DNA from 3 places in the Akkermansia sp. JRP_AM1 genome. Region 2 is predicted to be linked to each of the others. Evidence: riboswitches for the same ligand, from Rfam matches in the RefSeq annotation. Region 2 holds a riboswitch; each other region holds the start of a gene.

Region 1 (9,984 bases), 820 kb from region 2:
AAGGGGTCTTCATTGGGCGGCACGGAGCCGTCGGAAAACACGCAGATGGCGCCGTCGCTCTCCCGGGCCATTCCGGCGGCGATCATGCCGTCCACCAGCGGAGCCAGGGCGTCGTTGTAAAAGCTTTCCCCCAGCCAGTAGTCAAAGTGGATGTCAAGCTGGTCGTAGATTTTGGAAAGGCCGGATTTGGAGACTTCCACGCAGCGCTTCCAGATCGCCAGGTTTTCCCCGTCCCCGGCCTGGAGCTTCACCAGCTCCGCCTTGCAGGTGTCCAGCAGTTCCGGCTTTTCCTTGCACATCAGGTTCACGTCCTTGTACACCCGCAGCAGTTCGTCAATGGGGTTGGCGGCCAGGGCCTGCTCGTCCAGAATGTTCTTCCAGCCCCACAGGATCATGCCGAACTGGGTGCCCCAGTCCCCGATGTGGTTGTCCGTAATCACGTTGTGCCCCACAAAGCGGGCCACGCGGGAGAGGGCGTCCCCGATGATGGTGGAACGGATGTGGCCCACATGCATGGGCTTGGCGACGTTGGGCGCGGAAAAGTCAATGACGATGGTTTTGGGGTCCTGCACCTTCTCCACCCCCAGACGGTCGTCCGCCAGCATGGCCAGCAGGCGCGCGGCGTAAAATTCCGGCTTGATGCGGAAGTTGATGAACCCGGGTCCGGCGATTTCCAGGGAACAGACGCCGTCCTGCCCCATCCGGTCCACCACCTGCTGGGCCAGAGCGCGGGGATTCGTGCGGCACCGCTTGGCAAGCACCATGGCGGCGTTGCTCTGGTAGTCCCCGAACCGCAAATCCGCGGAGGGCGTCACCGAAGCGCAAAAATCAGCGGGAAGCTCCTCCCCCAACACCGCTTTCAATGCGGCGGACAACTTTTCTTCAAGAATTCCGGGTATGGTCATGTCTGCCCAGATGAACGGACATTCCAACGCCGTAGTCAAGGCGCAACTGTCATGAAGACATATCTTTTGACCTGCAACCCAGCCCGGAAATTGCCCGGGAGGACCATTGGGACGAATGAGACCGGTGAGACAATTGCTTTTACGAGCTTCCCGACTTTCTCCTCTGCTTCCGCAGCCGGGTCATTCTCTCCCTTAAGCCTCCCTCCTGCAAAAACCGTTCTTCCAGTACATTCAATTGTTTTTTCAAGAGAAAAGCGGCCTGATAAATCAGACAAACCGCCATATTCGCGAACACTTCATCGTTTCTGGAATGAGCCAGATTTAAAAACCATTCCGAATGGTCATGCCGCAGGGAGGCCTTCCGCATCAACAGAGATTCGGGAGAATCCTTATCCCATAGCCTCAACCCGCGCATACGCAAATAATCTTCATAGTCCAGCAGAAGCTCTTCCAAGCTGGCCCGGGCTACATTGGTCAGCTTGATTTCCGTTTCACGGGAAGTGGCGGAAGCCATGCTCCCCTCCGCAATATTCTGCTTGCCGGAACGCGCCGCCTGCACCATCTGGTCAGTAGTACGCGCATCACGACTCAAGTAGCGTCGCAGAAAGCTACCGTCAAATCGTAAATGATTTGGGCGTTGCGGAATGAAAGAAGCCGTCTGTAGCCGCCTCCCTTAGGCAGTAAACGCCCGTCATCCATCTGTCCTCCCTTCCCTCTCCGTCCCAAAGGACCCAGCCGTCCCCATCGTCCCATTCACGCGCTTCATCGTTTTATGGTACGATGAAAAAAGGGAGACTCAATTTTTTTCTCCCCGTCCCTCCCCGCGAACCGGGCGGCCAGCGCCCGAATCCGCCTTTTCCGTCAGCAGGCCTTTTCTAGAAGGACCGCATTCTGGAAGCCTTCAGCCATGCTTCCAGTTTCCTGGAGGCCTTTACCTCTTTTTCCCGTTTCTTTTCCGGCACGGACTTTCCGGAGAAAGCCTTCGCCAGAACCAATGCCAGTTTTCTTTTCATTTTCATTCTATTTTTCTATAGGGTTTGCTCCACCGGGAGCGGAGGAATTCAGGAAGAATCCCTGCCGTATCCCTTCGGGGAACACCGCCTACTTACTGTATGCAGGAAGTTTAGTCCATTAGAAAAAAAACGATTCCTTGTCATACTTGATACAATAAGGAAGAGAAAGCCCGCAGGCCGTTAATCAAGAGACTTTTCCAGCAGGTCCGCATCCTTGGCCGCAGAGGGGTCAAAGGGGCGGCCTATCTTTTTCATCTCCATTTCCACACGCTGGTGTGACGATTCGCCCTCCATCATGACGTCCAGGGAGCGTTTCAGGGAAGCCAGGTTGGACGTGTAAAGCTTCTGCCGCGCCGCCGAACGGGAGGCCAGCACGCCCCGCCGGTCAAACAGGGCCAGCACCGTATAAACGTCCCCGTTTTTCCCTCCGGCAATCAGGCCGACGCCAAAGAGGGGAATATTGCCCAGGAAGTCGTTTTTAGCCTTGTGGTAGCGGTAGGTCCACAAGACGCCGTTTTTCATGGTCACCACGTCGGAGGGCTGGCCCAGAGCGTCGTAAACGTCCGCCTTGGAGGATTTTCCCGGCGCCAGCCTGCCGTATACTTCCGGGGACGCCACGGATTTGTTGCCGTATGTGACGGAACAGGCGGCCAGGGCCAGGCAAAGGGCTCCCAGGAAGGGCAAGAGGACATAACGCATCTGCATGGAGGAAAGGTACGTGGCCCGGATTCCAAGTCAATCCCGCAGCCCATCATTTCCCGTGGATGCACCGGAAAGGCCGCCCCGGGAAGAAGCTCCCGCCCGGAGGCCCCCCCTACTTCTCGCCGAAGTCATATTTCTCCGTCTTCCACAGGAACATGCGCCGGTACAGGTGGTATTCCGTCACGCAGAGGACGGGCATGCCGATGATTCCGATGAACGGCAGCAGGCGGAACAGATGGCGGCACAGGAAGAGCACCACCATCAGGAAGCTTTCCCTGAATACGGTCATGTACAGGGAATACGGGTTGATGAGCGTCCTCTTGTACAGGGAGGAGGCCAGCAGCGGCCCCAGGATGGGAATGATGCCCAGCACGACCACGGCCGCAAAGGTCCAGCCCCTGCGGCGCCCAACATACGCATCATACTGGTCCACGGATTGTTCCCCCTGGAGCACCGCCTTTCCGCAGGCGGGGCAGCGCTGGTTCAGCGTAGGCTCATGGAGCGGCTGGCCGCAGTAGAAGCACCGCCGGTAGCTGCGGAGGACTTCCTCATGCCTTTTCCATCCGGTGGACGGAATCACGGTGCGCAGCCTGGAATAACCAATCCAGTTCAGGGCGCGGGGTTTGGGATTGGACGTGCCGCACTTGGGGCAGTGCAGGCCGCACGGGTACATCATGGTGCCGCATTTGGAGCAGAAAATGCGGTGGTCGTATTCCCGGCGGCGGCAAAAAAGGTAGTAGGCCCCCAGGGCCAGCCCGCCCAGGAGGCCCAGCGCGATCACCACCCACGGATACAGCAGGGAGTAGGCCACCAGGTATTCCGTCCAGGAGTGGTCGGACTGGTGCATGAGGGATTCCGGGCCGATGGGGTTCTGCGCCACGTCCGGAAGGCCGCTCACGTATTTTTCACCCATGTCCCTCAGCGGCCCCGCGGGGAGCCATTGTTGTATGGGAATGGGTTCTCTCATGATTTGGCATGCATGCAGGGTTCACAATACAGACAGGATTTCCCCCCGGTTTCCGTCAAAAAAGCCTGTGTCATCCAGCATACGGCGTCCCCGGCGGAATAGGGAGGGGAAAGTGGGCCATGGACGGAAAATTCCGCCGGGAACGTGGAAGAGGCCCTTTTCATCCGGGGCTTTTCCGTGTAATATTCCCGCCATGCCAACACTCCGCCAAGCCGCCAAGGACGACATCATGCTGATTCATGAACTGGCCCTCCAGGCTTTTCCGGCCACTTACCGGGACCTCCTTTCCCAGGAGCAGATGGATTTCATGATGGACTGGATGTATTCCCCCGCCAATCTGGAGAAGCAGATGGAGGAAGGGCACGTGTATTTCATCGCCTCCCATCAGGGGGAGGACTGCGGCTACCTGTCCGTCCAGCCGGAAGGCCCCGGCGTCTTCCACTTGCAGAAAATTTATGTTCTGCCCGGCTTCCAGGGGCTGCACATCGGCAGCTACCTGTTCCGCCAGGCCGTCAGCTACATCAGGAGCATCCACCCGGAACCGTGCCTGATGCGCCTGAACGTGAACCGCTATAATACCCGGGCGGTGGAGTTTTACCGGCGCATGGGGATGCGGGAACTGGAACGCGGGGATTTCCACATCGGCCACGGTTATTACATGACGGATTACATCATGGGGCTGGATATTGCCTGAAGCGTTTTTCCCATGGGAACGGGCCGCCGGGCTTCCCCGGACCGGAAGTGCGCAGCCCGTCGAAACAGAACAGGCGGGACAGCCGAGGAAACAACCGGAGAAGGCAGCGCGGGGCGCGAGCTTCCTTCTTGACACTCAATGCGGGATTCTGCATCATTCATCCTATGAAAACCTTTACTGCCCTCATTCTGTCCGGCTCCATTGCCGCCATGACGGCCCCGGCTTTCCTCCACGCGGCGGACAACGGGAACGGCGCCAAAGTCACCTACCCATCCTTTGACGAAGGCAGCCACCTCCACGGGCCGAGAATCAAGGCTTCCGACCTGAAGGGGAAGGTGGTGTTTTTTGAATACTGGGGCATCAACTGCCCTCCCTGCATCGCCAGCATGCCGCATTTGCAGGAATTACAGGACAAATTCCAATCCAAGGGTTTCACCGTGGTTGGCAGTCACCGCCAGGGGCTGACCCCCAGGGTGAAGCAGTTCCTGGAGGAAAAGAAGATTACCTTCCCCGTCTATCAGGGGCTGGATATTCCGGCGGCCTCCTGCCCGGGCGGCCTGCCGCATGCGGTGCTGATCGGGGCCAACGGAAAGGTGGTGGCCAAGGGGCATCCCACCCAGCTTTACGACCTGGTGAAAAAGGAGGTGATGAAGGTGGAACGCGGCCTTCCCATCCTGGAAGGCGTGGAGCTGGACAAGTACAAATCCCTGGCCAAGACGGTCGTTTCCAACGGCAGCAACATCGAGTCCAAGATCACGCCCCTGCGGAAGAAAACGGACGACGAGGAGGCCCAGGCCGTCTGCGCCGCTTTTGACGAATGGCTGGGAGACGCCAAGGACATGGTGCAGGCCCAGATCCAGTCCAACCCGCTGGAAGCGGTGACGGCCATCACGCGCCTCAAGACGGCGGTCCCCTCCGTCAAGGAGTTCGACGAACCGCTGGCGACTCTGAAGGCGAACAAGGACCTGCCGAAGCTGGCCGACCTCAACAAGAAGATTTCCGCCCTGGAACAGCGCAAGGCGAAAGGGAGAAAGGTTTCTGAATCCGACCTCAAATCCCTGACGCAGGCCGTGGACAAATTCGCGGAGTCCGATAATGAAGCCACGCAGACCGTTGCGGGCAATCTGAAAAAGAGCCTTTCTTCCCTGGCTGTGCCAGAGGCTCCGGAAGATAAATAAGCCTTTCAGCCGAACGGCATTTCATCCGGAACAAACAGGCGTTTACGGACGCCTGTTTCTTTTTCTCCGGAAGCTTTTTTCTTCTTCCCGGATAAGACATCCGGAGCGGAGAGAACGGAACAGGTTGCCCGGACAAAGGAGGAGAGAGCCCGGTCATCATCCAGTTCCGTCATCAGGAAATGCGGCCTGGCGCCGGGATAGGGACTGCCCTGCTCCTGCTGCGGAAGCAGCTTCAGGCCCGGCTCCGTGATTTTGACAAATAATTGGTTGTCACATACCAGGCCGAAATATTTCCGGTCACAGTACAGGCCGTATTCCCCAAACATTTTTTTGAAGGAAATGTCCCCGGCATGCCGGAGCTGGAAACAGATATATTCTACAACATCCGGGGAAGAAGCCATGCTCCATGTTCTCATACCTGCCCCGCCTTCTGCAAGCAGCAAACTCCGGCCTGCGGCCTACCGGATTGGAAAGCCCCGGCACGGTACGGAATGGGGCGCTTCCTCCCTCTCTTTTCCGCCGGGATTTCTGCACCCCGGAATGCCCCGTCTTCCACCGCTTCCGCATCCGGAACCTGCATTTTTTCCAAGAGCAGGCGCAGGAACGGCCAAAAGGCGGTTTTTACCCGTCCACGCACATTTTTTCCCAGTCTCCGGAAATTCGGCGGCGTTCTAATAAACATTGACAGTGACGGCTAAAAACGCCATTAAACACGCCGAAGCAACGGGGAATTCCGTGAGAACCGGAAACAGTCGCGCTGCGGTATCGGGTTACAAACCCTCAAGGAACGCTTTTCCGCCAGCGTTCCGGTCAGCCAGTCCTCCCATTCCGGAGGGTGAAGGCGAGGGGGAGGTTGGAGACCCGGAGTCCGAATATCCTTGCTCCGGTTCACCATACCTTATCAACGCATGATTGAAGCATCCTCTTACGTACCGGGGGCATTCCTGCCCCTTTCCTCCGTTTTTCTTGCAGGACTCACCCTGTTTTCCCTGCCTGTGCTTTCCGCCGCCCCATGCAGGGCGGAAGCGTCCCCCGCCCCGGCGGAACAGGCGGCGCCGTCACGGCAGGAAGGGCTTCTTCTCGTGGCCTTCGGGACCAGCCACCAGGACGCTACCGTCTCCTACAAGGAGCTGGAGAAGGACATGCTGGCCCATTATGCCCCGGACCGCCTGAAGTGGAGCTATACTTCAAGCATTATCCGCAGGAAGCTTGCCGGACGCGGAACCCCCGTTCCCTCCGTGGAGGAAAATCTGGAACAGATGGCCCGCAAAGGCATACGCACATTGCGCGTCCAGTCCCTTCACATCGCCCCCGGCGAGGAGTTTTCCCGGATGGAGAGGCAGATTGTCAGTTTCCTGGCGCGCCATCCGGACAGCTTTGACCACGTGTTCATCGGCCGCCCCCTGCTGGAAAGCGAACGGGACAGGAACGAGGCCATCACGGCCCTTCTGGAGCATTTCCCCGCGGAACGGAAGAAGGATGAAGCCATCCTGCTCATGGGGCACGGCCAGCAGGAAGGACGCTGCGACATGGTGCTTTCCGACTTCGCCCGCGAGCTGAACGACCGCGACAGCCTGGCGTTTTTCGCCACCGTGGAAGGAACGCGGGGGTGGCCCCCATTCTGGAACAGCTTAAAAAGTCCGGCGCCAAGACCGTCTGGCTGGCCCCCTTCATGCTGGTGGCCGGAGACCACGCCAAGAACGACCTGGGCGGGGATGAGGAGGATTCCTGGGCTTCCATGCTCAGGAAGGAGGGCTTCACCGTCAAGACCCACCTGCGTGGGCTGGGGGAAAACCCGGGCATCCGCGCCGTTTTCTCCCGCCATGCCCGGACCACGGAGGACGACCTCATGACCCCCAAACAAGCGCATTGACATGGCCAGCCCTGGAAAGTTCTACGGGGTGGGCATCGGCCCCGGAAATCCGGAATACCTCACGCTCAAGGCCGTCAACGTCTTCCGCTCCGTGGACGTGGTGTTTACGGTGACCGGACCCAACAGCGATTTCAGCATTTCCGAAGCGGTGGTGCGTTCCGTGGGCGGCGTGAAGGCGGAGTTCCGCAAGCTGGTTTTCAGCATGTCCCGCGACGCGAGAACCAGGCAGGAGCAGATTGAAAAGAATACGGCCATTATTGAGGGAGTTCTTTCCCGCGGCCTGGACTGCGCCTTTGCCACGCTGGGAGACGCCATGACCTACAGCACCTTCGGCTATATTCTGAGCCTCCTGCTCAGCCGGAATCCCGGCCTGCACGCGGAAGTGGTGCCGGGCGTCACCTCCTTCTGCACCCTGGCGGCCCGCAGCCGCCAAATACTGGTGGAAAACGGGGAACGGCTCCGGGTCATTCCCGCCTTCAAGCCGGAGATGGCGGATTCCCTGGAGTTCCCGCCCGGAACCACCACCGTTCTCATGAAGACCTACCGCAGCCGCGCGCGCCTGATGGAGCGCATCCGGCGGGAAAAGGACATCCGCGTCATTTACGGGGAAAGGCTCGGCATGCCCGACGAGTTTATTACGGACGACATCGACGTCATTGACGCAAGGCCGGAAGAATACCTTTCCCTGATGTTCGTCAAGAAGGCATGAACCGCACCAGGCACTCCCGCACCTATCCCTGGCGCCGGCCCCTCCGCTGGCTCTGGCTGGCGCTGGCCCTGGCAGCCTCCGGAGTCATGGTGGTCCACATGCCCGCCGGCATGGGCGCCGGGGGATCGGGAAAAGCCCGCACAGCCATGAAGCCTGCCGGGGAATCCACCCGGGAAACGCAGGCGGGAGGGGAAAAGACGGAAGCCGCCGCTTCCAGCCCTGCCCCGCCGCCCAAAAAGAGCCATCATTCCCGGAACACCCAGGTTCCGGAGACAGGCGCGGGAAAAATTCTGGCGCGCCTTCCCCAGATTGGCAGCCTGATCGGCCTGGTGGCCGTGGCGGCCTTCATCGGCGGCATTGCTGAAATCTTCCGCTGGCATCTTGCCCTGGGCAAGCTGTTCGGCGGACTGGCCCGCTGGGCCCACCTGCCGGAAATCATCAGCCTGTCCATCCCCACGGCGCTTTATTCCAATGCCGCCGCCAACGGCATGCTGGTGAGCAGCCACGCAAAAGGCAAAATTACTCATTCCAACCTGATTGCGGGCGGCATGGTGAACAGCTACCTTTCCTACGTCTCCCACTCCCTGCGGGTGGCGTATCCGGTCATCGGCGCGGTGGGGCTGCCCGCCATCTGCTACTTCGGGTGGCAGATGGGCTTCGGCTTCCTGTTCATAGCGGCCGTGCTGTTCCTCCACCGCAGGAAGAGCCCCGCCGCCGTGCCGGATTCCGGGAATGCCGGCGCCGTGGCCGCCGCGGAGCACGCCTCCCCGGAATGGCGCACATCCCTGCGCCAGACGTGCCTGCGGGTGCTGGCGCTTGTTTTCCGGATGCTCTGCCTGACGGTCCCCCTGATGATCGGCGTGGAATGGCTGATGAAAAACGGCCTGTTTTCCTGGTGGGAGGAACATGTGCCAGACTGGGTGAACCGCATTTTTCCCGCGGAGCTCATGAGCATCGTCGCCGCGCAGATGGGCGGCCTGGTCCAGGCCGCAGGGGTGGCCGCCAACCTCCGCAGCCACGGCATGGTCACCTCCTCCCAGATTCTGCTGGCCATGCTGGTAGCCAGCGCCATCGGCAACCCCATCCGCGCCCTGCGGCGCAACCTTCCCTCCGCCATGGGCATCTTCCCCACGCGGGATGCCCTGACCATCGTGGTGGTCATGCAGCTTTCCCGCATGATCGGGGCCATCCTTCTTATTGCCCTGACGGGACTTTTCATCCACTATACCCACTGACTTCTCATGACCTCTGAATTTAACATCCGCTGGGACATGCCCCCCGCCGCCATTGAGGCGGAAAGCTTTGCCGCCATTGAACGAGAGTTCCACGGCTGGGAAGAGCTGCCGCCTGCCGAATGGAAGGTCATGCGGCGGCTCATCCACACCACGGCGGACCTTTCCATCGGCGAGGGGCTGGCGTTCCGCCATGATCCCATTCCCTCCGCCCTGGAGGCGCTCCGCAGGCACTGCCCCATCTTTTGCGATTCCAACATGATCCGCGCCGGACTTTCCGTGGAACGGCTGAGGCGCGCCCATCCCGGCTACGCACGGGAGGACATCCACTGCCATATTTCCGATGCCGACATTGCGGAACAGGCCAAATCCACAGGCAGGACGCGCGCCATCTGCGCCGCGGAAAAAGCGCGCCCCATCCTGGACGGAGCCATCGTCCTCATCGGGAACGCTCCCCTTTCCCTGGCCCGCATCGCCCGGTACGCGCTGGAGGAAGGCATCAGGCCCGCCCTGATCGTAGGCATGCCGGTGGGCTTCGTCAACGTCGTGGAATCCAAGCTGCTGACCGGGACGTGCCCCGTCCCGCAGATTGTCCTGGACGGGCGGCGCGGCGGGAGCGCCCTGGCCGTGACCACCCTGCACGCCATTCTGGAAAACCTGCCCGCCTCCTAAGTTTTCCGCATTCCAAAAAGCCGTCCCCCATCCATGTCC
Region 2 (9,984 bases):
ACGCCCTGCTCACGGCCCTGGCCGGTTCCACGGCCCTGCTCCTGTATGCCCGCCGCCGCCTGGGAGGCGTCACCGGGGACGTGTTCGGCTGCACCGTGGAATGCACGGAATGGCTCGTCCTGCTCACCTTCTGCACCTTATGAAAACTCCGCACAAATGCCGCGTTCCGGGCCTCAACATCGGCTGCACCTCCTTCATCATCCCGGACTACTACGTCCCCGCCATCAGGGAATGCGTCCATTACGCGGATGACATCGCCCTGCTCCTGCTGGAAGCCGGAGAGCACGGGGAGGGACTCATTACCCCGGCGGAAATCCGGGAGCTGGCCGGAATCGCCGCGGACGCCGGGGTCAAGTGGAACGTCCACCTGCCCACGGACGGCGGCTTCGCCACGGAGGAATCAGGGCGCCGCTACACGGAAAACATCATCCGCGCCATTGACCTGACCCGGGAACTGGAGCCCCACACGTGGGTCATGCACGTGGTTACGGACCACATTCCCGGCCCGGACATGCGCCCCCATCTTACGGAGCGTGAAACGGAACGCATCCTCCGCAGCCTGGAGCAAATCACGCCCCATCTGCCCGCTCCGGAATGCCTGGCCCTGGAAAACCTGGAACGCCACCCGACCGACTACCTGGACAAGCTGGTCTCCGCCACGCCCCATTCCCGCTGCTTTGACATAGGCCATGTCTGGAAGGAAGGCCTGCGGCCGGAAGAACTGCTGCCGCTCTGGCTGCCGGACATACGCATGTGCCACCTGCACGGGCTGGAAAAACGGGACCACAAATCCCTGCACCACATGGCCGCCGCCACGCTGGACGCCATCCTCCACCCCATGTGGGACATCCGTTTCTCCCCCTCATCACTCTGGAAGTCTTCAGCCTGGACGACTTTCTGAACTCCCACCAGGCCATGCTGGAATCCCATGAACGCTACATCTCCAAACACTGACGCCAATCCCGCACGCATGACGCTCGTCCTGGGCGGCATCAGAAGCGGCAAAAGCCAATACGCCGAACAGATAGCCGCCGGATTCGGGAAAAAAATCCTGTACGTCGCCACGGCGGAGGTGTGGCCCGGAGCCGGATCCATGGAATACCGCGTGCGCAAGCACCGGGAACGGCGCCCGGCAAGCTGGCTTACGCTGGAATGCCCCCGCCATGTGGCCGCCGCCGTCCGGGAATCCGGCCTGCTGGATCAGGTGGACGGCGTCATTCTGGAATGCGTAACCCTGCTCACCTCCAATACCCTGTACGCCCAGAAGGACCCTACGGACTACGAACCATTCCAGGAAGCGCTGATTGAGGAAATAGAGGCCTTGAAGGAACTTATCCCCCAATCCCCCGTGCCCTGGGTTCTGGTCTCCTCTGAAACCGGCATGGGCATCAGCCAGGCGGACGCGGAAACGCGCCACTACTGCGACGGGCTTGGCATCGCCAACCAGCTTCTAGCCAAAAGCGCGGACGAAGTTTACTTCATGGTTGCGGGGCTTCCCGTAACCGTAAAAAAATAGCAGACGGTCAATTCTTCAGCGCAATATACTTCAACACTGCCGGACACATCCGCGCCAGTAAAAAGTACAGTCCGCTCAGAGCCAGAAAAACAAGGGGTACGGCCATTCCCCATATCCAGAAGCTTCCCCTTGGAAAACCGAGCCTGAGCATGCCCTCATAAACCAGGGCATGCGCGGCATATACAAAAAAGACGGAGGGAGCCAAACGGGCGCAGAAAGAGGAGATTCCCGGAAAATACCGCATCATCAAGAAGGCGCAGGATGCCAGCCACAGCACGCCCATGCACAAGGATAACGCAGACTCCTGAACGGTGCTGTACATTTCCCATATAAAAATAACGGGAAACACCATCAGCACGTACAGCCACGCTTTACCGACTGCATTCTTCAACTCTTCAAGGGAATAACGGCACAAAAACATGCCAAGGGCAAATGCTCCAAAACCCCTGGGATGGATAACGCAGAAAACCTTGTCCATGTATTCGAAGGACAAGTAAAGGGAATTGCTCGTACTGAAAAGCACCAGGGAGGCCATGGACAGAATGAGCAGACAGGCCCGCGGCATCCGGAATAACGCTCCTGAAACCAGCACAAACACCATTAAATCCCGCAAAAACCATAAAACAGTTCCCAAAGGAGGGCGCCCTATTCCCAGACCGATCATCCATTTTACAATGTCCGCGGGAAACCCGAACAAGGCCATGGAAACGAAAATCCAAAACAAATAGGCACACAGAATCAGAAACGCTTTTCTCCAGTTAAGCCAGGGCACCGGGGCCGGGCTGCCCCCATACTTCCGGGCCAGGAAGTAACCCGCCGCCATGAAAAAGAAAAATACGCCCGCACGTGTTGCATACACAGTGAAGCCATGAGAAGCGGGAGTATGCTGGATCATGATAAGCAACATGGCCAGCACACGGATAATATCTACCCACGGGTCACGGCACTTCTCCGTCAGTTTCCTTCCCCGGACGATGCCCGGCGCATGTGAAGGAGAGTTCGTTAACGCTTCATACATATGCCAAATACAATAACGAACATCCGGGGCGCCATGATAGCATGGCCGTCCTTCATGGCAATACGAAACAGGGAGCCAAACGCAAGAAAAAGTTCCAATTGACAGGGTCCGGAGGATATGTTAGGCATGCCATGCCTCCCTCACCAACCGGAGGCGCTTCCGGGAAGCCCGTGGTACGGGCAGGAAATAGATGGGGAATCCGGTGTGAATCCGGAGCGGTACCGCCACTGTATATTGCACGGCTTAAAAACCTGCAATGAGCCAGATCGCCAGCCCCGAAGTATTTTATGAACCGCCGGCGAGTATTCCGGCATTCAGACCATACACATGCATTCATCCAACACGCTCCGCTTGAACGGAGCAGACTATGATGGTCCGGCCTCCTTGAAGTCCGGAATGTTCAACACTCCTGAAAAAACACCGTGCCACGCCAGGCACCGGATGCAGGCTGTGGCTATGACCCTGGCCTGCCTCGGCATGCTGGGAACGGTCCATGCCCAGGATACTGCCAGGGAAGACCTGGCCGGCGCTTATGACGCCACTGTAGCCAGAACCGCCTCAGATGCGGCCCTGGGAACGGTCTCCGCCACATTCAACGTGACAGGCTCCAGCAACGTGCGCGGAATCTGGGGAAAATCAGGCACCCTCAGCATTGGCGCGATTGCCGGGGATGCCGTATTCAACGTCTCCTCCACGGCAAACAACGCCTTCGGCATTGACACCTCCTCCGGAGTCAATGTGGACATCGGCACCCTAGCAGGAACATTCAACATCTCCGCAGCCAGAACGAATGCCACCGGCATCCGGAGCTACGGGAAAATACTCTCCATCGGAACGATCACGGAAGACGCCCTCATCTCCATCACGGCCAATTTCTCCTCCAATGGCATTTACGCCTATCAGGGGCGCCTGGACATTGGAACGATGGCCGGCAAAATCTCCGTGGACCTGGGAACAGGAAACTATGCGAGGGGACTGTATGCCTACGGAAATACCATGGACTACCAGGGCCCGCGCTACAAGGACGTCAACATCGGCACCTTTTCCTCCACCGGCAGCATTTCCGCGGCGACGGCCGGCGGCTACGGAGCCAGAGGCATCCAGTCCAACTACGGGCAGGTGAACATTACCCGGCTGGACGGTCAAATCACCGCAGCCTCCGGCTCCAATGATGAAAGCGAGGACTTTTCCGCCATCGGCATTGAAGCCAGGGAAAACATCACGCTGGGCGACATGGGAGCAACGGGAAGCGTTACCGCCACGACCAACGGCATGGACGCCTACGGCCTCTTCGCCGGAGAAGAAGGGGGTTACCAGACCCATTCCAATATTACCATCGGCAATGTGGGCGGCTCCATCCGGGCGGAAGCCATGGCCGGAACGGCCGCCGGGGCACGTTCCACGGGCTCCCTGTCCGTGGGAAACATCAGCGGTTTCATCTCCGCCTCCTCCACGGGAGCTGCGGAAGCCTACGGGCTGCTGGCGGAATTCTCCCTGACCACCGGCACTATCAACGGAACCGTCAGAGCGGCAACTGCCGGCAGCACGGCGGCGGCCCTGATGGGAGGAGCCGGCATCACGACGACCATCGGTTCCACCGGCGTCATTGAAGCAACGGCGACGGGGGACGAAGCAACGGGGTATGCCCTGTACAGCGGGTCCAATACGGGTTCCGGCTTCTCCACGGAAAACACGGCGGACAACGTCACCGTCCACGCCGGAGCTTCCATCAGCGGCATCTGGGAACTGGGCGGCTCCGGAGCGGAAGGCTCCGTGGATACCATTACGCTGCTGTCCGGAACGGACGCCGCTCCGGGACTGTTTGACTATACGGTGAGGACAACCGTCAACACCAGCAAGTCCGATACGGCCACCCACCATTCCTCCGTCACGCTCAACGTGGGCAGTGCGGACAACGAAGCGAACTGGACCATCTCCACGGAAAAAACTGCCGGCCTGTTCAACCGGGTCAACGTGGGCCACGGCTCTGCCGTCACCTTGACCGGGAACTCCCAGATACTCCGTGACGGGGCCGTCGTCAACAACCAGGGCTCCATCTCCGGCAGCGGCACGCTCACCATTGCGGAAGGCATGACGCTGCTCAACGGGACCCTGGTGCAGAATGCGGCGGGAACGGCCCTGGAAGTGGGCTTTGACGGCCTGAACGTAACTCTGGACCTGGCGCAAAACGCCACGGTAGGCGCCACGGTGCTCAACGCCACGGATTCCGCCTGGGTCGTCACGCTGGACCAGATCAAGAACGGCATCACCGCCATGTACGGAGCCAGGGTGGACAACTTCCAACTGGAAAACTACCGCATGAGCTACCGCCTCCAGGGCCAGGTATTCCTGGGTGAAGGCGCCCCCATCGTCGTCAACCCCGGAGAAAGCATCCATGTGGGGGAAGGCTCCAAGGTCATCATCGGGGAAAACCTGCCTGAGCACGGCATCGTGCTGGAAGGCGGGGAGGCTGACTTGAGCCAGTCGGACGCCGTCATTTCCTCCGGAGCCGTCAGCGGCGTTTCCGGACAACTGACGCTGGCGGGCAAGGATGAAAAGGAACAGACCCTGAACTGGGAACACTCCGGCACGGCAGGCTACAGCGCCTCCGCCGCCGACGGAGGCGCCTTCGCGAACCTCAACGTCACGGCACAGGATGTGAAGGTTGTCGCCAGGGGTTCCTATGCGGCGGAAAACGTCGTCATCAGCAACAACGCCACCCTCGTTCTGGACGGCTGGGACGCCAGTCTGGGCGTGGAAGGCGGGAGCATCCGCCTGGGTGAGGCATTCGCCCATCCGGCTAATCCGGGGCATCTGGTGCTGAACGGCTCCACCGTTCTATCCGGCGTGGAAACCAACAGCGGTTCTACCGTCTCCGGTTCCGGCGCCTTCAAGGGAGAGGTTACCTATTACGGCAGTGAAATCGTGATCGGCTCCGGCTCCTCCGCAGGCTACCACAACTATGAAGGCGGCCTGAACGCGTGGGGGGAGTGCAGGAACTCACGTTCATCGTGAACGGAACGGCGGCGGCGGACGCCGCCCATACCGGAGCGGACACCTATTCCCAAATGAACGTCTCTTCCTCCTACCATGTGGATGGAGCGCACGTCAATGTGGTCATTGGAGACAACCTGCTTTTCAGCAAGGAACAAAGCTTCTCCCTCTCCCTGGTCAACCTGGACCCCGATACGGTCATTGATCCGGACGGATCCCTGTGGGACCTCACCGGCATCGACCCCACGCTGAAGGGCCGCACGGACCTGGTCACGGATACCGGCTTCACGGTTTCCGACGACGGCCTGCACCTGATTTTCAGCGGCAAGGTCAACATCAACGCCGTGAAGGCCCTGCGCGGAGAGGAAGCCTCCCGCATCGCCAACACGCTGTGGTCCTCCGTCCGGGTGGTGGACAGCTTCGCCCATACGGCGGCTTCCCAACTGGATTTCCGCGGACCGGGAGCGCGCAACATCTGGTTCTCCGGGCTGGGGGACTTCATGAACGTCTCCTCCGCCACGGGAGCCTCCGGCTTTGACTACAAGGGCGGCGGCTATGCCGTGGGCATGGACTACGCCTGGACGAAAAACTGGATATCCGGCGCGGCCTTCGGCCAGACCTTCGGTTCCTTCCACTCCGCGGACAAGCAGTTCAAGGCAGACCAGGACGGCCTGATGCTGGCCCTCTACCAGCGTTACCACCGCGACCTGCTCCGTGGAAACAGCGTGGACATTGACGGCTACTTCACCTACGGCCGCATGGACAACGATGCGGACGGCACGCTGGGCGGCAGACCCGCCACCGCCTCCTGGAACGATGACGTGTACGGCTTCGGCCTGAAGGGAACCTGGAACATCCGCCTGAGCAGCACGGATGTGCTGAAACCCTTCGCAGGCATTGAATTCCTGCACGGCTCCCAGGGTTCCTTCGGGAGCGTTCCGGTTCCGGCACCGCCTGGTACCAGGACGGCTCCGTGCAGAACTGGAGCATCCCCGCCGGCGTCACCTGGCAGAAGCAGATCGCCGTCGGCAGGGGCCAGTACCTGCTGCCGCAGATGACGGTTGCCTACGCCGGAGACGTCTCCCGCCGCAACGCTTCCGTGAAAACGGACGCCTTCGGCACGCCCTTCCGGGTAGACGGCGTCCATCCGGGACGCCACGCCCTGATTGTCCATGCGGGGCTGAACTGGGTCATTTCCAGCGCCTGGAGCGCCGGAGCCTTCTACCATCTGGAACAGAGGGAACACATGACCAACCAGAGCGTTAACGCTACCGTGCGCTACTCGTTCTAAACGTTCTTCCCATTCGGAAACATTCCGGAGGGAATCCACTGTGGATTCCCTCCGTTTTTTCGGCAGGCTTCCCACATTCCACAGGAAATTCTTGACTCCACAGCCCTCTTGCCGCTTAATTCTTCCACTTCACGTGCCGTCGTGGCGGAATGGTAGACGCGCTCGACTCAAAATCGAGTTCCAAAAGAGTGTGGGTTCGAGTCCCACCGGCGGTACCAATAAATAAACCCTGAAAGCTTAATCCTTTCAGGGTTTTCTTTTATCAGTTAACAGCTCTCGGTTAAGAAGCAGAAAACTGAAAGCAATAATTTCCAGAAGAAACACTCGTGTGTTTATATAGATATAATTTCTGAAACTTTTTCCGGAACACTATATCTATAAATAAAATCATCAGTAATTACATACTTTATATTAAAAATTATTCTACTGTAATTTTCCAATATTCGCCCTCGCGATGTAATTTTACATGCAACAAATGAACTAGTCTTTCTGCTTCCCTGCAAAAATCTCCTACAATATCGTCATGGGATTCTCCTTGTTGAAGATGCCACCAATGGTATTCCATTTCCGGAATCAATCCAAATTCATCCACCCCTGTATAGTTTCCAAGTAAATCTGATAAATGCTGAAGCATGTCTTTTTCAGATTCTACTCCTCCTTTCAAACCACAGACAACATCTTGAAGACATCCAAGACAATAAAGCCTAACGGCATCCTTGCCTTTTGGAGGAATTATTCTGGCGGCTGAGGCAAATGCTCGGAGATCGTCCTGCAACTCAAAATAATTAATTGAAAGCTCTCCAAAATGCGAACTCAACAAAAGCAGGGCTTCGTCCATTTCTTCGCCCAGGGAATTATGTAAAGAATCAATTGCCCATTTCACATAATCATTTAAATCTTCCAAAAAGACTCCTTCAAAGGCCAGTACCTGCTTGCTTGTTGGCCGTGCAAGGAGAGCTTCAATCATGTTTTTTTCAATCTTTGCCATTAATTAATTCTTTTTATTATAAAGCCATAACTCCTCCTACAATAGCACCAATTGGGACAGTACCGATTTCCTCCGGTAATGCAATTTGAGGCCCCAATTGTCCACCAATGAAAGCAGCTAGCGCTCCTGCTAATGCACCTTCCCAAAATGCATCCCATCCACTGCCAACCGGTTCTTGCACAGGCCCAGAATCCGAAATTAGAACTTGAAATGGTCCAGGACCAGTAAGCAACGCCACTTCGTCTATCCATTCACGTACTACTTCCAATTCAGGATGTATCGTAATGAATTAATTATTTTATAGAAATAATCTTAGTGCAGTTCACTGCATTTAACCTAGCTTTCAAAAATTCCGTACGATGATTATCCCATGATTCTTTTGTACCATACTTTCTCCAATAATCTGTAAAATCTCTTTCACGACGTGTTTTGGATGCCGTGAACCATTGGAAAAATCTTTTTATATTCTCTTGACAACACTCTCCAAAGGAACACGATTTGACAGTAGGATGTTTTCCATCAAATGGACCTCTTTCTATTAAACCAAGTAAATCAACAAGCTTGACCGGATTATTGAGAATCATTCTATAAACATTATTCCCTATCTTTTCAGCAATAGGATCTCTATTGATCCACCTGCCGTCAGCTGAATTGTAATGACGATAATTGTAATAGACGAGAGTAAGTTCCTCATCACAATATTCGCTACTCCACTGCATAGGTTGAATCACATCTCCTGCCCATGCCTTTTCCCTGGAGAGGAGCTTATGGACGGAAACAGACTATTCGCGGACAAGGGAAAATATCTCGGGAAAAAGTACGGAAAGTTCAGAGTGAGGAAGGAGATTCGCTCTTGGATGATCGGACAGGGATTGACGATAAACTCCGGAAAGTTTTCCGTAGTTGTTGTCCAGGAAGTATACCCGGCATCCGGCAAGCAGACCTGCAATGCAGATGTGCAGGCGGTCTGAAATGACGATGTCCAATTCCTTCAGAATAGAGAGAAGGCCCCCTATTAGAAAAGCCTGCTCGGCAGAACCGTCACCCCAGCCATTCCAAAGATCGGAAATATCACGTCCCAGGATCAATTCCGCAGGCAGAGCGCTCTCCTTGCCCCGGCGCGGCAGAAAAGCCCCCTGCTGCCAGTAATTTTCGCGGAATGCGCAGAAAGAAGATTCCTGCACGGATTCCCGGATTTTTTCCAGGAGGGAAACCGCCCATGGTTCCGGACAAGCGGGAGTTCCCTTTTCTTCCAGGATAAAAGACGGCAAGGAATTAGGGCAGAAGTAAAGAGCCATGTCGTCCGCCGGGAGAAATTGCGCCCGATCATTGAGCGAAAGGCAATAATCCAGGGAACGCTGTTCCCGGCAAAAGACCAGGTGCCTTTCATCAAAGGAACGAATAAGAGAATCTACCTGATAAAAGCTGTGCGGAAGGATAATGCACCGTTCCACTGAGCGGGCCGTCAGTTCCTCTTTCTGCTCATCCAGAGAACCGTAAAAGGACACGAACCTTCCGCCACCGCCATACACCACATGCCGATGAGGTTTTTCCTGCGCCGGCAGATGATGGCGACGGAAAAACTGCCGCGTGGCGATGTCAATAAGCAAATCTCCTATGTTGCCATGGTTGGCGCAATATTGAAATCCACCCAGTTTAATGAGAGCAGGAAGAATGGAAATGGATTCAGGCATGCGGTATGATTTCACAAAATTCGTTAAGAGTGCCCAGGCAATCCCTGGAAGAAACGTGTGGCACTTCCAGTCCCATCTTGCGCCAGACGCAGATCTGGTGGAGAAGCTCCGTTCCGGAGCCTTCGCAGATGTTATGGAACACGTTGACGAATAATCGTTTAATTGGAATATTCATAATTGTATAGGGAATTGCAATGAATAAGAAAAAGAGATGGTCCATGCTCCTGACGAATATGGCGAATCCGGACGTGCTGAATCTCTCGTTGTGCGGTTAAAAAATGAGCTGCATGCAGCGACGCCTGCTCCATTCGGAGCATCCATGCCTATTGGCGTAAAACGGAAAGCTCCCGCCTTTGGGCATCCCCCCTTGAACGATAACGGATGGGCTGCCTGCTATTGACGGCTATCCGTAAAATGTTTGAAAAATGCCACCGCCCCCGCTTCCGGAATTGTAAATTCTGGATAATTTGCGTTGGTGAACAG
Region 3 (9,984 bases), 1.0 Mb from region 2:
CCCTGAAGCAGGGCATCCTGTCGGACGCATGCGTTTCAGCTGCCGCAGAGGCCTGAGGCACGCCACGGAGGCTTTTCAGGACGGCCTCCCCATAAAAAATCCTCCGGCACCCAGAGATGCCGGAGGAGGATCAATCCTGAAAAAGAAAGTTACTTGGCGGCGGGAGCGGGAGCTTCCTTTGGAGCGGGAGCGGGGGCCGGAACGGCTTCCACTTCCACTTCTTCCTCCACTTCAACGCCTTCTTCGGGACCGGAAGCTCCGGTCTGCTTCATGGCGTCCTTCAGGGCCTGGCTTCCGAAGAAGTCGGCCTGCTGCAAGCGCTGCATGTCGGTCATCATGCCCATGAAAATGGGCAGGAGTTCGGCTTGGCGCGCCTGCATGGCGGCATCCATTTCAGCCTGGACCTTCTGGGCGCTCTTGGAAAGGGCTTCGCCCTTTTCATTGATCTTCGCCATCTTTTCAGCAGCCGCGTCTGCGGTGGCCTTGTCCTTCACCGTGCTGAGCGTGGCGGACATTTCCTTCATCAAAGCCAGCATCTGGTCAGCGGCTTCCTTCGCTTCCTTGGAAACTTCAGCGGCCGGCGCGGTGGGCGCGGCAGGGGTTTCAGCGGCCGGGGCGGGTGCCGGAGCCGGGGCATCCTGGGCGGAAGCCATACCTGCAAATGCCAGGGCACATGCCGAACTAATTGTTACAATGCTCTTCATAACGTTTCCGTTGTACAGGCTCGCCATGCATGCGTCAATGAATCATTGTGTAACGGCTCCCCGTGATGCCGCAGAAAGGGGAATTTGCGTTTTTTCTTCCCTTGGAGGATTTTTTCAGTTGCATCTTTTTAGAATTATTATAAATTCATTCCCGATGACTAAAACCATAGAAAACCTGAAAGCCGCCATTACGGGCGAAAGCACCGCCTCCGCCACTTACGCAGCCTATGCCGCCAAAGCCGCCCAGGAAGGGCAGCCCCTCATTCAGAAATTGTTTGAAGCCGCCTCCAAGGCGGAATCCGTCCACGCCGCCAACCACAACAAGGTTCTGGAAAAGCTGGGCGCAACGATGGACCCCATCGATATCCAGATTCATGTAGGAACCACCGCGGAAAACCTGAAAGCCGCCATCGCCGGGGAAACCCACGAATTCGAAAGCATGTATCCGGAATTCATCGCCGTGGCGGAAGAGGAAGGCCAGAAGGCCGCCGTCCGCTCCTTCACGTGGGCCACGGAAGCGGAAAAGGAACACGCCGATTTTTATGCCGCCGCCCTCAAGGCCCTGGAAAACGGAGACACCAGCGCCCTGCCCAGGCAATACTGGGTATGCCTGGTGTGCGGGGACACCTTCAAATCTCTGGAAGGCGTGGACGCCTGCCCCCTCTGCGGCACCAAGGCTGAAAAATTCCTCGTCATCGGGTAAACTCCGTCTGAGCACCGGAGGCCATCCATGGCACACAAAACCCGCCCGGAACATTCCGGGCGGGTTTTTACAGGCCGGAAACCGCTGCCATCTGGGGAAGCGGCCAGAGAAGAAGCATCGCCGGCTTTTCCCTTCCGGTCATTCCGCAAGCGCCGTTCCAGAACCGTGTTCCGGCCCTTTTCCGGACTTCAAGACTTTTCTCCACTTCCGACTGTCCGGGTGGCCCTGGTCCTCTCCTCCCACGTGCATCCGGCCCCGGACCTTTTTTGAATGCCCGGATTGATGGACTTGTTCATTTAAAACATTAAATACATGCATTCCGTTCCGGCTACGGCGCAGGCGAGCATCCCGATTAAAATCATGATGATGCCGAATGCGACGGATTTTCTGCACAAGGCGACAACGGCGCAGGCAACGGAAGCCACCCCCAGCAAAATCCCGGCTGCGCCCAGCACGGTTCCGGGAACAAGCCCCAGGCCGGAAGCCGCTGCGACCCAGGGCAATGACACGGCCCCCACGACACAAATACAGGCGGCTCCTTTCACAGCTTGAGGACATTGCAGCACAACGGGCTGATTTTCCATAAGCTTCCCTATACCCTCCCAAAACCGGGCCTGTCAACTACAACCGGAAAGTCCCCTCTTTCCGTCAACCCCGCATGCCGGACGGGCTGCCCCCACAACCAATTGCCCCCACGACCAATTGCCTGCGCCGCCATCCGCACCAAGCCCCAAGCGCAAAAAATGGCGGATGCTATCGGCACCGCCGTTTCAACGGCGGTTCCCTTTTCCTGCCTGGGCCCTTCCATGAAAAGGCGTTCCGCCACATTCTGCTTGAGCATCACCGTGAAACCCTTACAATGGCTCACCCCTTCAAGCAGGAAGAATACTTTATCCTTTCTTTGCGATGACCCCTCCCCATGCATCCACCCGTTCCGCAGAACGGTACGCAGGCCGGCCAGGCGCTCTTTCCGCCGTCTTCCAGGCTCTTCGCGCCGCGTTCTTTCCGCGCCGCATGCGCTGCCTGTGGGCAGCCGGACTCGCGGCGGCTCTGGTGGTCAATCCTTATGTGCTCAATGACGGCCAGAGCGTGCTGATGAGCTGCATGGGCATCGCCTGTTCCGCCTCCCTGCTCTGCGGCACCATCCTTCTCTGCCTGAAATACCGCTTTACCGCCTACGTCGTCCTTCCGGCCATCATCCTGTTCAACGCGGGCCTGTACATGATGCAGATGCGGTACGGGCTGACGCTGAACCTCTCCGTCCTTTCCAGCATGGCGGAGACCAACTTCCGGGAAGCCTGCGCCTTCTGCACCGCCGCCTCCGCCACCGGGGCCCTGCTGCTGGCGGCCTTCATTTACCTGGCCATTTACTGGAGCCGCCGTTCCCTGCGCCAGAAGGCCACGTGGGGCGCGCTGGCGTGCATCTGGAGCCTGTACGGAATCTTTCTGCTGCTGGGCATTCCGGCCACCTCCTACAGCTCGGAACCCCTTTACCTTTACTACACCTCTGACAAGGCCAAGGGCTGGCCCCTCGTGGACTTCGTGATGGCGTACAAGCTGGCGGACGAATACGTCACCCAGGACGCAAGCCGTTTCAATGAACTCCGGAACCTGCCGTCCTGCGCGGAACCCCTCTCCGGATGCGACGCTCCGGACGACCTGGCCGTGGTCTTCCACATGGGCGAGAGCGTGCGCGCGGACCACCTTTCCCTCAACGGCTACCACCAGAACACGATGCCCCTGCTTTCCCGGGAACCCAACGTCGTTTCCTTCCCCCACGCCACCTCCTTCGGCATCGTGACCAGGATTTCCGCCATCGGCATGTTTACGGATGCGGAACTGTCCCGCCGCCGCCCCGCCCATTCCTCCTTCATTGACCTGTTCAACAAGCACGGTTTCCGCACCGTCCGGATCATGGACCTGTGCGGAGACTCCATCCATGACTATTCCCTGGGCATCCTGACCCGGAACTGCCGGGAACGGAAGCAGACGCCGCCCATGCACGAAACGCCCGGAATGATGCAGGAACGCACCTCCCTGGTCATGGAGGAATCCCTGAAACGGCACGGCCGGGAAAAACAGCTTTACGTCATTTACAACAACGGCAGCCACATGGCGTTCAGCTACCCCGCACAGGCGGAACGCTTTACCCCGGCGTCCTGCAACATGGACGACCCCAAGGCCCGTCTGGAAGAAACCGTCAATGCGTATGACAATTCCATCGTGGACCTGGACGCCTCCGTCCACCGCATGATTGCACTGTTGAAGGACAGGCCGGCCATTTATTTTTACTGCTCCGACCATGGCGTGGCGCTGGGCGAGGAAGGAAAAATGTTCCAGGGGCATGTTCTGCCGCCTGTTTACCGTCCCGCCATGTTCGTGTGGTATTCGGACGCCTTCGCCTCACGCTACCCGGACATGGTGCGCGCGCTGAAGGCCAACCGCCTGAAAGCCGTCTCCCACGACCACATTTTCCACACCCTCCTTTCCCTGGCCTCCATCCGGTCGGAAGTCGTCCGGAACGGCCTGAATCTGGCCTCTCCGGACGCCCGGGAAACCCCGGCCCCCCTCCAGCCGGAAGTGCTGGCGGAATGGCTGGCCGCTCCCGCACCGCCGCAGCCGCTTCCGTAAAAAAGATGGAAGCTGCCGTCATCCTCTGCGGGGAACGGCAGGATAGGACGAACTCTACCGTACCCGGACTCGCAGGGGATGCCTGACGCACTCCCGGACGCGGCGTGCCTCCGCCTCCCAGGCGGCAGAGGATTTGAACGGAGAAGCCTTGTCCCAAACCGCCCCCATGTACCACTCAAAGGGCTTTCCGTTCGCCGCCTCCCTGATCCAGTAGGTACAGCCTTCCGAGTCCACTGCCCCGCCTTCCGGACCCCAGGGAACTATCACGGCGGTTCCCAGGCATCCGTCATTCTTCCGGGGCCTGCTCCATGCCGTCATCAAGCCGCCGTCCTCCCGGTCCTTCGTGACCGTTTCATAATCATTCCTGCCCTTTCCGGTATCCATTCCCACGCCGGCCTTCACCGTTTCCGCCCCCCGGATGGTCAAGGTGCTGCGGACTTTGGAAAAACGGCTTCCTGCGTCCAGAGCCACCCTCCGCGTCTCCGCCACGCGTACGCCGCCGCCAATGTCCCACGGCGCATAAACCACCTCAAAAGCGGTCTGGACCGGACCGTTGTACAATGCCCGCGCGCTGGCCCAGTTTCCGGATGCATGCGGTTTCCCATCCCTGAACACGGCAATGCCGCCGCAGCCCCGTCCCGGCCCTACGTTGTACATGTCCAGTCCCCTGCCATGATCCCGGTGGTAATCCCCCCGCTTGTAAATTCATTGATGACGGGAGCACCCGCGCGCTTGCTCCATACATCCGTTCCGCTGGAAACCAGGCCCTCCCCCTCAGGGGCCGGCCTGGCAACGGCCGGACCGTAAATCCGGTGCGCCGTAAGATCGTTCTCCCACGCGAAATCATCCAGGCGTTCCGGGACCAGGCGGCTGAAACAGACGTCCGCGGAAGGAGCCGCCTTCAGGGAGGAATCGTTCAGAATCCAGAAATCACGGGCCGTTCCGGGCCGGAAATTGCTCTGGAACAAAAGAGTATCCGTCCTTCCGTCTCCATCCGTATCCGCCAGTTGGTGCGGGATGACGCGCCCGTGGCGGACGTCAAACACGCGAAGGGCGGCGGCATTCCCGGAAGTTCCGGACGTCCAGGGCACCGACACGGTTTCAGCAGGACGGAACTTGGCCAGTGGGTTCGTGACGGTTACAGTCTTTCTCTGCGGATGGTCCCGGCCAATGACGTATTTGCGCAGTTCGGTGCCGGCCATCAGGTAGGCGCCCGCGCCGTATGCTTCCGTATCCTCCCCGGAATAATGGCCCGGCTTGTCGGCAATGGGCTGCACCCAGCCCAGCGCGCCTTCCGCGTTGACGGAATCACAGGCGGCCTTCCACGCCCTGCGGATGACGGGAAGATATTCATCCGCATCCAGATACCCCTGGTTCACCCCCCACAGCATCCCGTACATGATAAAGAGGGTGCCGCTCATCTCCTTCAAGGGGGGCTCTTCCGGGTCCAGCAGGCTGGCGTGCCAGGAACCGTCGGGCGACTGGCATTTTTTCAGGGATGCCGCCATACGCTTGAGCAGATCCTCATAAAAGGGGCGGGAAGGCCAGTCCGCGGGCATGTCCTGAAGAATAAGCGGCAGTCCGGCAATCACCCAGCCGTTGCCCCGGCTCCAGAACATCTTTTTCCCATTAGCCGCCGGAATGGTGAAGTAACGGGAATCACGGAAAAACAGCCCTTCCTTCCGGTCAAAAAGATAGTCGCAGGTGAGCTTGTATTCCCTGTCCATGAATTCCAGATACCGGCGGTCTCCGGTATAGGCCGCCAGCTTCACGAACACGGGAGGGGACATGAACAGGGCGTCCGACCAGCTCCAGCGGTCCTGGCAGCCGGGAGTCCCGAACTGGAGGGAAGCGGAGGAGGGCCGGTTCATCACCCCGTCCAGCACGGCGCGTATTTTCTCCGCCGCAGCGGTATTTCCGTCTTCCATCGCCATCTCCATCCAGGCGTGGCCCACGGCGTGATCGTCCGCATGGTAATGCCGTTTCAGGGTTCTCCATTCCTGTTCCCCTCCTGTTTTCCTCAGCAGCGGCAATCCCGGCCCTTCCGGGACGGCCAGGCCATACTGCACCAGGCCGGAATAAAAGGCGCCGTAGGTCCAGTGCAGCGGCGAGCGTTTTCTGGGATGCTCCGCCTGCCATTTCGCCACCAGGCGGAGATTATCCCGGATGGTCTTTTCATTCCAGTCCGCGGGAGCGCCGGAAGCGGGGCTCCCCGCAGAAAGCGCGGGAAGAACCAGCAGCAGGAAGGATTTACGCCATCCGTTTTTTGAAAAGGAAAAGAAATTCATTTGACTGGTACGGAAAAAGCCGCGCTGAAATTTCTCCGTGAGGAATGAATCTTCCCTTTTCGGCCTGTCCCGTTTTCCCCGGTCCCCGGAAAGGGGAGGCAAGGGCACATATGGTGCCATGACGGAAGGGAATGCCGCGTTATCAACCATTCCCTGCAGCATATATACAACATATTGTATCATTATAAATATTTAATACATTATTTATACATTTTCCTTGCGGGGGCTCTCTTTCTGTGGTTCATTGCGTTTCAGCGCAGGTAACGGAAGACGGTGAAAATCCGTCGCGGACGCGCCGCTGTAACCGGTAGACGATGGACCGGACACTGACTGCCAGCAGTCGGGAAGTCCCCATCACATGTCGCACCGGAAGCCAGAAGACGACCTGATGCCCCCGTATCCCATCCCGCGGACAGGATGAACATACGCACAGGTCCTCATCGTGCCCCTTGTTAAAAATGCACGCATGCGGCGGCCCCTGCCTATGATTTTTCCAGGCTTTTGCCCAGGCTCGCGGATGAGCGGTCATCATCCCTTCCAAGCGAGACACCCACCATGGCAACAAGCATCATCAAGCGTTCCGGAAAAAAGGAACAATACCAGGGCTACAAAATTGAGGAAGCCGTCAAGAACGCGTTCCACAGCTCCGGCACCGCCTACAACCGTTCCATTTACGAAGAAGTGGAAGCCAAGCTGAGCCATCAGGACTGCGCGCATGTGGAAGAAATCCAGGACATGATAGAACGCGCCCTGTTCCGCTGCGGATACTTTGACACGGCCAAGACCTTCATCACCTACCGCTTCCTGCACAAAATGCAGCGCGAACAGCTCGGGGGCCTCTATTCCGGCAACACGTACGTGGACTGCAAGCAGACGGTGGAGGAATACATCGGCCAGAGCGACTGGCGCATCGCCGCCAACTCCAACACCACGTATTCCAACGCCGGCCTCATCAATAACACGGCGGGAAAGGTGATTGCCAACTACTGGCTGGACCAGGTTTATTCCGCACGGGAGGGGGCCGCCCACCGGGAAGGGGACTACCACATTCATGACCTGGACTGCCTGACCGGGTACTGCGCCGGGTGGAGCCTCCGCAACCTGCTCAACGAAGGATTCAACGGCGTGCGCAGCCGCGTGAACAGCAGGCCGCCGCGCCACTTCCGGGAAGCACTGGGCCAGATGGCCAACTTTCTGGGCATTCTGCAAAGCGAATGGGCCGGAGCCCAGGCCTTCAGCTCCTTTGACACCTTCCTGGCGCCTTACGCCTTCAAGGACCAGGCGGATTTCACGCGCATCAAGAAGGACATCCGCAGCTTCGTCTACAACCTGAACGTGCCCTCCCGCTGGGGGCAGTCCCCCTTCACCAACGTCACGATCGACTGGACCGTGCCGCGGGACCTGCGGGACCAGGCCCCCTTCAGCGGCGGGGAGCACCTCTTTGAAGGGGTGGAGGACCCGGGCCTGCTCTCCCTGGCGCGGGAACGCGGCGTGAACAAGCTGACAGAGCTGACCTACAAGCATTTCCAGAAGGAAATGAACCTGATCAACAAGGCCTTTTACGAGGTGCTCACGGAAGGGGACAGCACCGGGCAGCCCTTCACCTTCCCCATCCCCACCGTCAACATCACGGAAGACTTTGACTGGGAAGGGGAAAACGTGCCGCTCCTGTTTGAAAACGCCGCCAAGATCGGCTCCTCCTACTTCCAGAACTTCATCGGCAGCCAGTACACCGTGAATGAAAACGGGGAACGCGTGCCGGACGAACGGGCCTACAAGCCGGACGCCGTGCGCTCCATGTGCTGCCGCCTCCAGCTGGACCTGCGGGAGCTGCTCAAGCGCGGCGGCGGCCTCTTCGGCTCCGCGGAAATGACCGGCTCCATCGGCGTGGTGACCATCAACCTGGCCCGGCTGGGCTACCTGTTCAAGCAGAACCGGGAAGCACTGTTCGCCCGGCTGGGGGAACTGCTGGACCTGGCCAAATCCTGCCTGGAAAAGAAAAGAACCTTCGTCCAGGAAATGTACGACCGCGGCCTGTACCCCTACACCAGGCGCTACCTGCCCACCTTCCGCAACCACTTCTCCACCATCGGGGTCAACGGCATGAACGAACTGCTGCGCAACTTCTCCAACGACTCGATGGACATCACCTCCGAGGAAGGCAGGACCTTTGCGGAGGAAATCCTGGAATTCATCCGCCTGCGCATGCAGGAGTACCAGGAGGAAACCGGCAACCTGTACAACCTGGAAGCCACCCCTGCGGAAGGCACCACCCACCGCTTTGCCCGGGAGGACCAGAAGCGCTATCCGGACATCCTCCAGGCCGGGCCCGTGGGGCAGCGTTACTACACGAACAGCTCCCAGCTCCCCGTGGACCACACGAGCGACCTGTTCCGTGCGCTCCAGCTCCAGGACGAACTCCAGTGCTGCTACACGGGGGAACCGTCTTCCACATGTACATGAATGAAGCCATCAGCTCCCCGGAAGCCTGCCGGGACATCGTCCGCAAGGTGCTGACCCGCTTCCGCATGCCGTACCTGACCGTCACCCCGCTCTTCTCCGTCTGCGACAAGCACGGCTACCTGCGCGGGGAGCACCAGTACTGCCCCTTCTGTGATGAAGAGCTGCTCCACATCCACAGGCATGAATAACCCTTTTCAACCAGCCGCCTCGTTTCAAAACCCAGCCATCAATACGACAATGACCAAACAGGAAATATTAAGCAAATACGCACAGGACCGTACCCGCTGCACCGTTTACACGCGCGTCATGGGCTATCACCGCCCTGTGGAAACCTTTAACGCCGGCAAACAGGGCGAATTCCACGACCGCGTCCACTTCGTGGAACCGGACCGTCCCTGCTCCTGCTCCGCCCAAACGGAACAGCCGCGGTAATTTTCCCAATAACATATGCGAAGTCAATGGGAACGGGCCGGGGCATAGCGGACATCACGCCGCTCACCTTGCTGGATTTTCCAAACAAGGTGGCCTGCATCTTCTGGCTGAGAGGCTGTAACTTGTTTTGTCAGTACTGTTACAACGTCTCCCTGGTCAGAGGAACGGGCTCTCCTGCCGGAGACCGGACGGACTACCTTGATTTCCTCAGAGATCGGGTGGGATTTCTGGACGGGGTAGTCCTGTCCGGCGGCGAGTGCACGCTGTGTCCCGACCTTATCCCCATCTGCCGCGAGATACGGCAGCTAGGCTTCGCGATTAAAATAGACACCAACGGCACGAGGCCCGGCGTGGTGAAAGCGCTGGTGGAAGAGGGGCTTTGCGACTACATCGCCCTGGACTACAAGGCGCCCCCGAACAATACGGCGCCGTCACCGGCAGGCCCGACCTTTTCCCCTCCTTTTCCGCAACTCTGGACTACCTGATCGCCTCCCAAACCGCCTTTGAAGTCAGAACCACCGTCCATCCCGATTTATTGACGGAAGATCACGTCAACAACATCATACGCGACTTGACAAAGCGCGGGTATGGGGGCAACTACTTCGTGCAAAATTTCTACCTGACCAAACAAACACTCAACTCTCTCCCCGCGCCGAGCCGGTTGTTTGACCGGACCAGGCTGGAGCCGGCCTCCATCCCCGTCCACTTCCGCAACTTCGAGTTCGCTCCGGGCAAAGTCTGACCCAGCCGACCATGTTCGACA

What was found. A riboswitch is a leader RNA that binds a small molecule or an ion and turns the genes downstream of it on or off. The one in region 2 is predicted to bind cobalamin.
Region 1: another riboswitch for cobalamin. It lies ahead of PVA48_RS12070 (sirohydrochlorin cobaltochelatase); the one in region 2 lies ahead of PVA48_RS00405 (beta strand repeat-containing protein).
Region 3: another riboswitch for cobalamin. It lies ahead of PVA48_RS05315 (ribonucleoside triphosphate reductase); the one in region 2 lies ahead of PVA48_RS00405 (beta strand repeat-containing protein).

Annotation. Positions count from the first base shown of each region.
Region 1 is NZ_CP118234.1:2,514,762-2,524,745, reverse strand. Features, by position in the region: gene argS (arginine--tRNA ligase) at 1-905, opposite strand, end outside; gene PVA48_RS12100 (four helix bundle suffix domain-containing protein) at 1,045-1,497, opposite strand; gene PVA48_RS12095 (hypothetical protein) at 2,099-2,623, opposite strand; gene PVA48_RS12090 (hypothetical protein) at 2,733-3,587, opposite strand; gene PVA48_RS12085 (GNAT family N-acetyltransferase) at 3,781-4,281, shown strand; gene PVA48_RS12080 (TlpA disulfide reductase family protein) at 4,446-5,459, shown strand; gene PVA48_RS12075 (TfoX/Sxy family protein) at 5,465-5,860, opposite strand; cobalamin riboswitch at 6,129-6,355, shown strand; partial or broken gene PVA48_RS12070 (sirohydrochlorin cobaltochelatase) at 6,368-6,970, shown strand; gene PVA48_RS12065 (sirohydrochlorin cobaltochelatase) at 7,069-7,332, shown strand; gene cobI (precorrin-2 C(20)-methyltransferase) at 7,334-8,041, shown strand; gene PVA48_RS12055 (hypothetical protein) at 8,038-9,276, shown strand; gene PVA48_RS12050 (precorrin-8X methylmutase) at 9,283-9,945, shown strand; gene cbiD (cobalt-precorrin-5B (C(1))-methyltransferase CbiD) at 9,979-9,984, shown strand, end outside.
Region 2 is NZ_CP118234.1:91,415-101,398, forward strand. Features, by position in the region: partial or broken gene cobS (adenosylcobinamide-GDP ribazoletransferase) at 1-143, shown strand, start outside; gene cbiR (cobamide remodeling phosphodiesterase CbiR) at 140-901, shown strand; gene PVA48_RS00395 (bifunctional adenosylcobinamide kinase/adenosylcobinamide-phosphate guanylyltransferase) at 929-1,516, shown strand; gene PVA48_RS00400 (acyltransferase family protein) at 1,524-2,534, opposite strand; cobalamin riboswitch at 2,679-2,826, shown strand; gene PVA48_RS00405 (beta strand repeat-containing protein) at 2,862-5,549, shown strand; gene PVA48_RS00410 (autotransporter outer membrane beta-barrel domain-containing protein) at 5,525-6,586, shown strand; gene PVA48_RS00415 (autotransporter domain-containing protein) at 6,502-6,819, shown strand; tRNA gene PVA48_RS00420 (tRNA-Leu) at 6,955-7,037, shown strand; gene PVA48_RS00425 (hypothetical protein) at 7,238-7,807, opposite strand; gene PVA48_RS00430 (hypothetical protein) at 7,824-8,075, opposite strand; gene PVA48_RS00435 (RHS repeat domain-containing protein) at 8,101-8,538, opposite strand; gene PVA48_RS00440 (polysaccharide pyruvyl transferase family protein) at 8,590-9,501, opposite strand; gene PVA48_RS00445 (hypothetical protein) at 9,494-9,676, opposite strand; gene PVA48_RS00450 (hypothetical protein) at 9,895-9,984, opposite strand, start outside.
Region 3 is NZ_CP118234.1:1,124,152-1,134,135, forward strand. Features, by position in the region: gene PVA48_RS05290 (hypothetical protein) at 150-653, opposite strand; gene PVA48_RS05295 (rubrerythrin family protein) at 859-1,407, shown strand; gene PVA48_RS05300 (hypothetical protein) at 1,720-1,959, shown strand; gene PVA48_RS05305 (phosphoethanolamine transferase) at 2,314-4,038, shown strand; partial or broken gene PVA48_RS05310 (glycoside hydrolase family 88 protein) at 4,093-6,509, opposite strand; cobalamin riboswitch at 6,556-6,729, shown strand; partial or broken gene PVA48_RS05315 (ribonucleoside triphosphate reductase) at 6,882-8,977, shown strand; gene nrdD (anaerobic ribonucleoside-triphosphate reductase) at 9,027-9,221, shown strand; gene PVA48_RS05325 (anaerobic ribonucleoside-triphosphate reductase activating protein) at 9,248-9,706, shown strand; gene PVA48_RS05330 (hypothetical protein) at 9,757-9,963, shown strand; gene PVA48_RS05335 (aspartate:alanine exchanger family transporter) at 9,975-9,984, shown strand, end outside.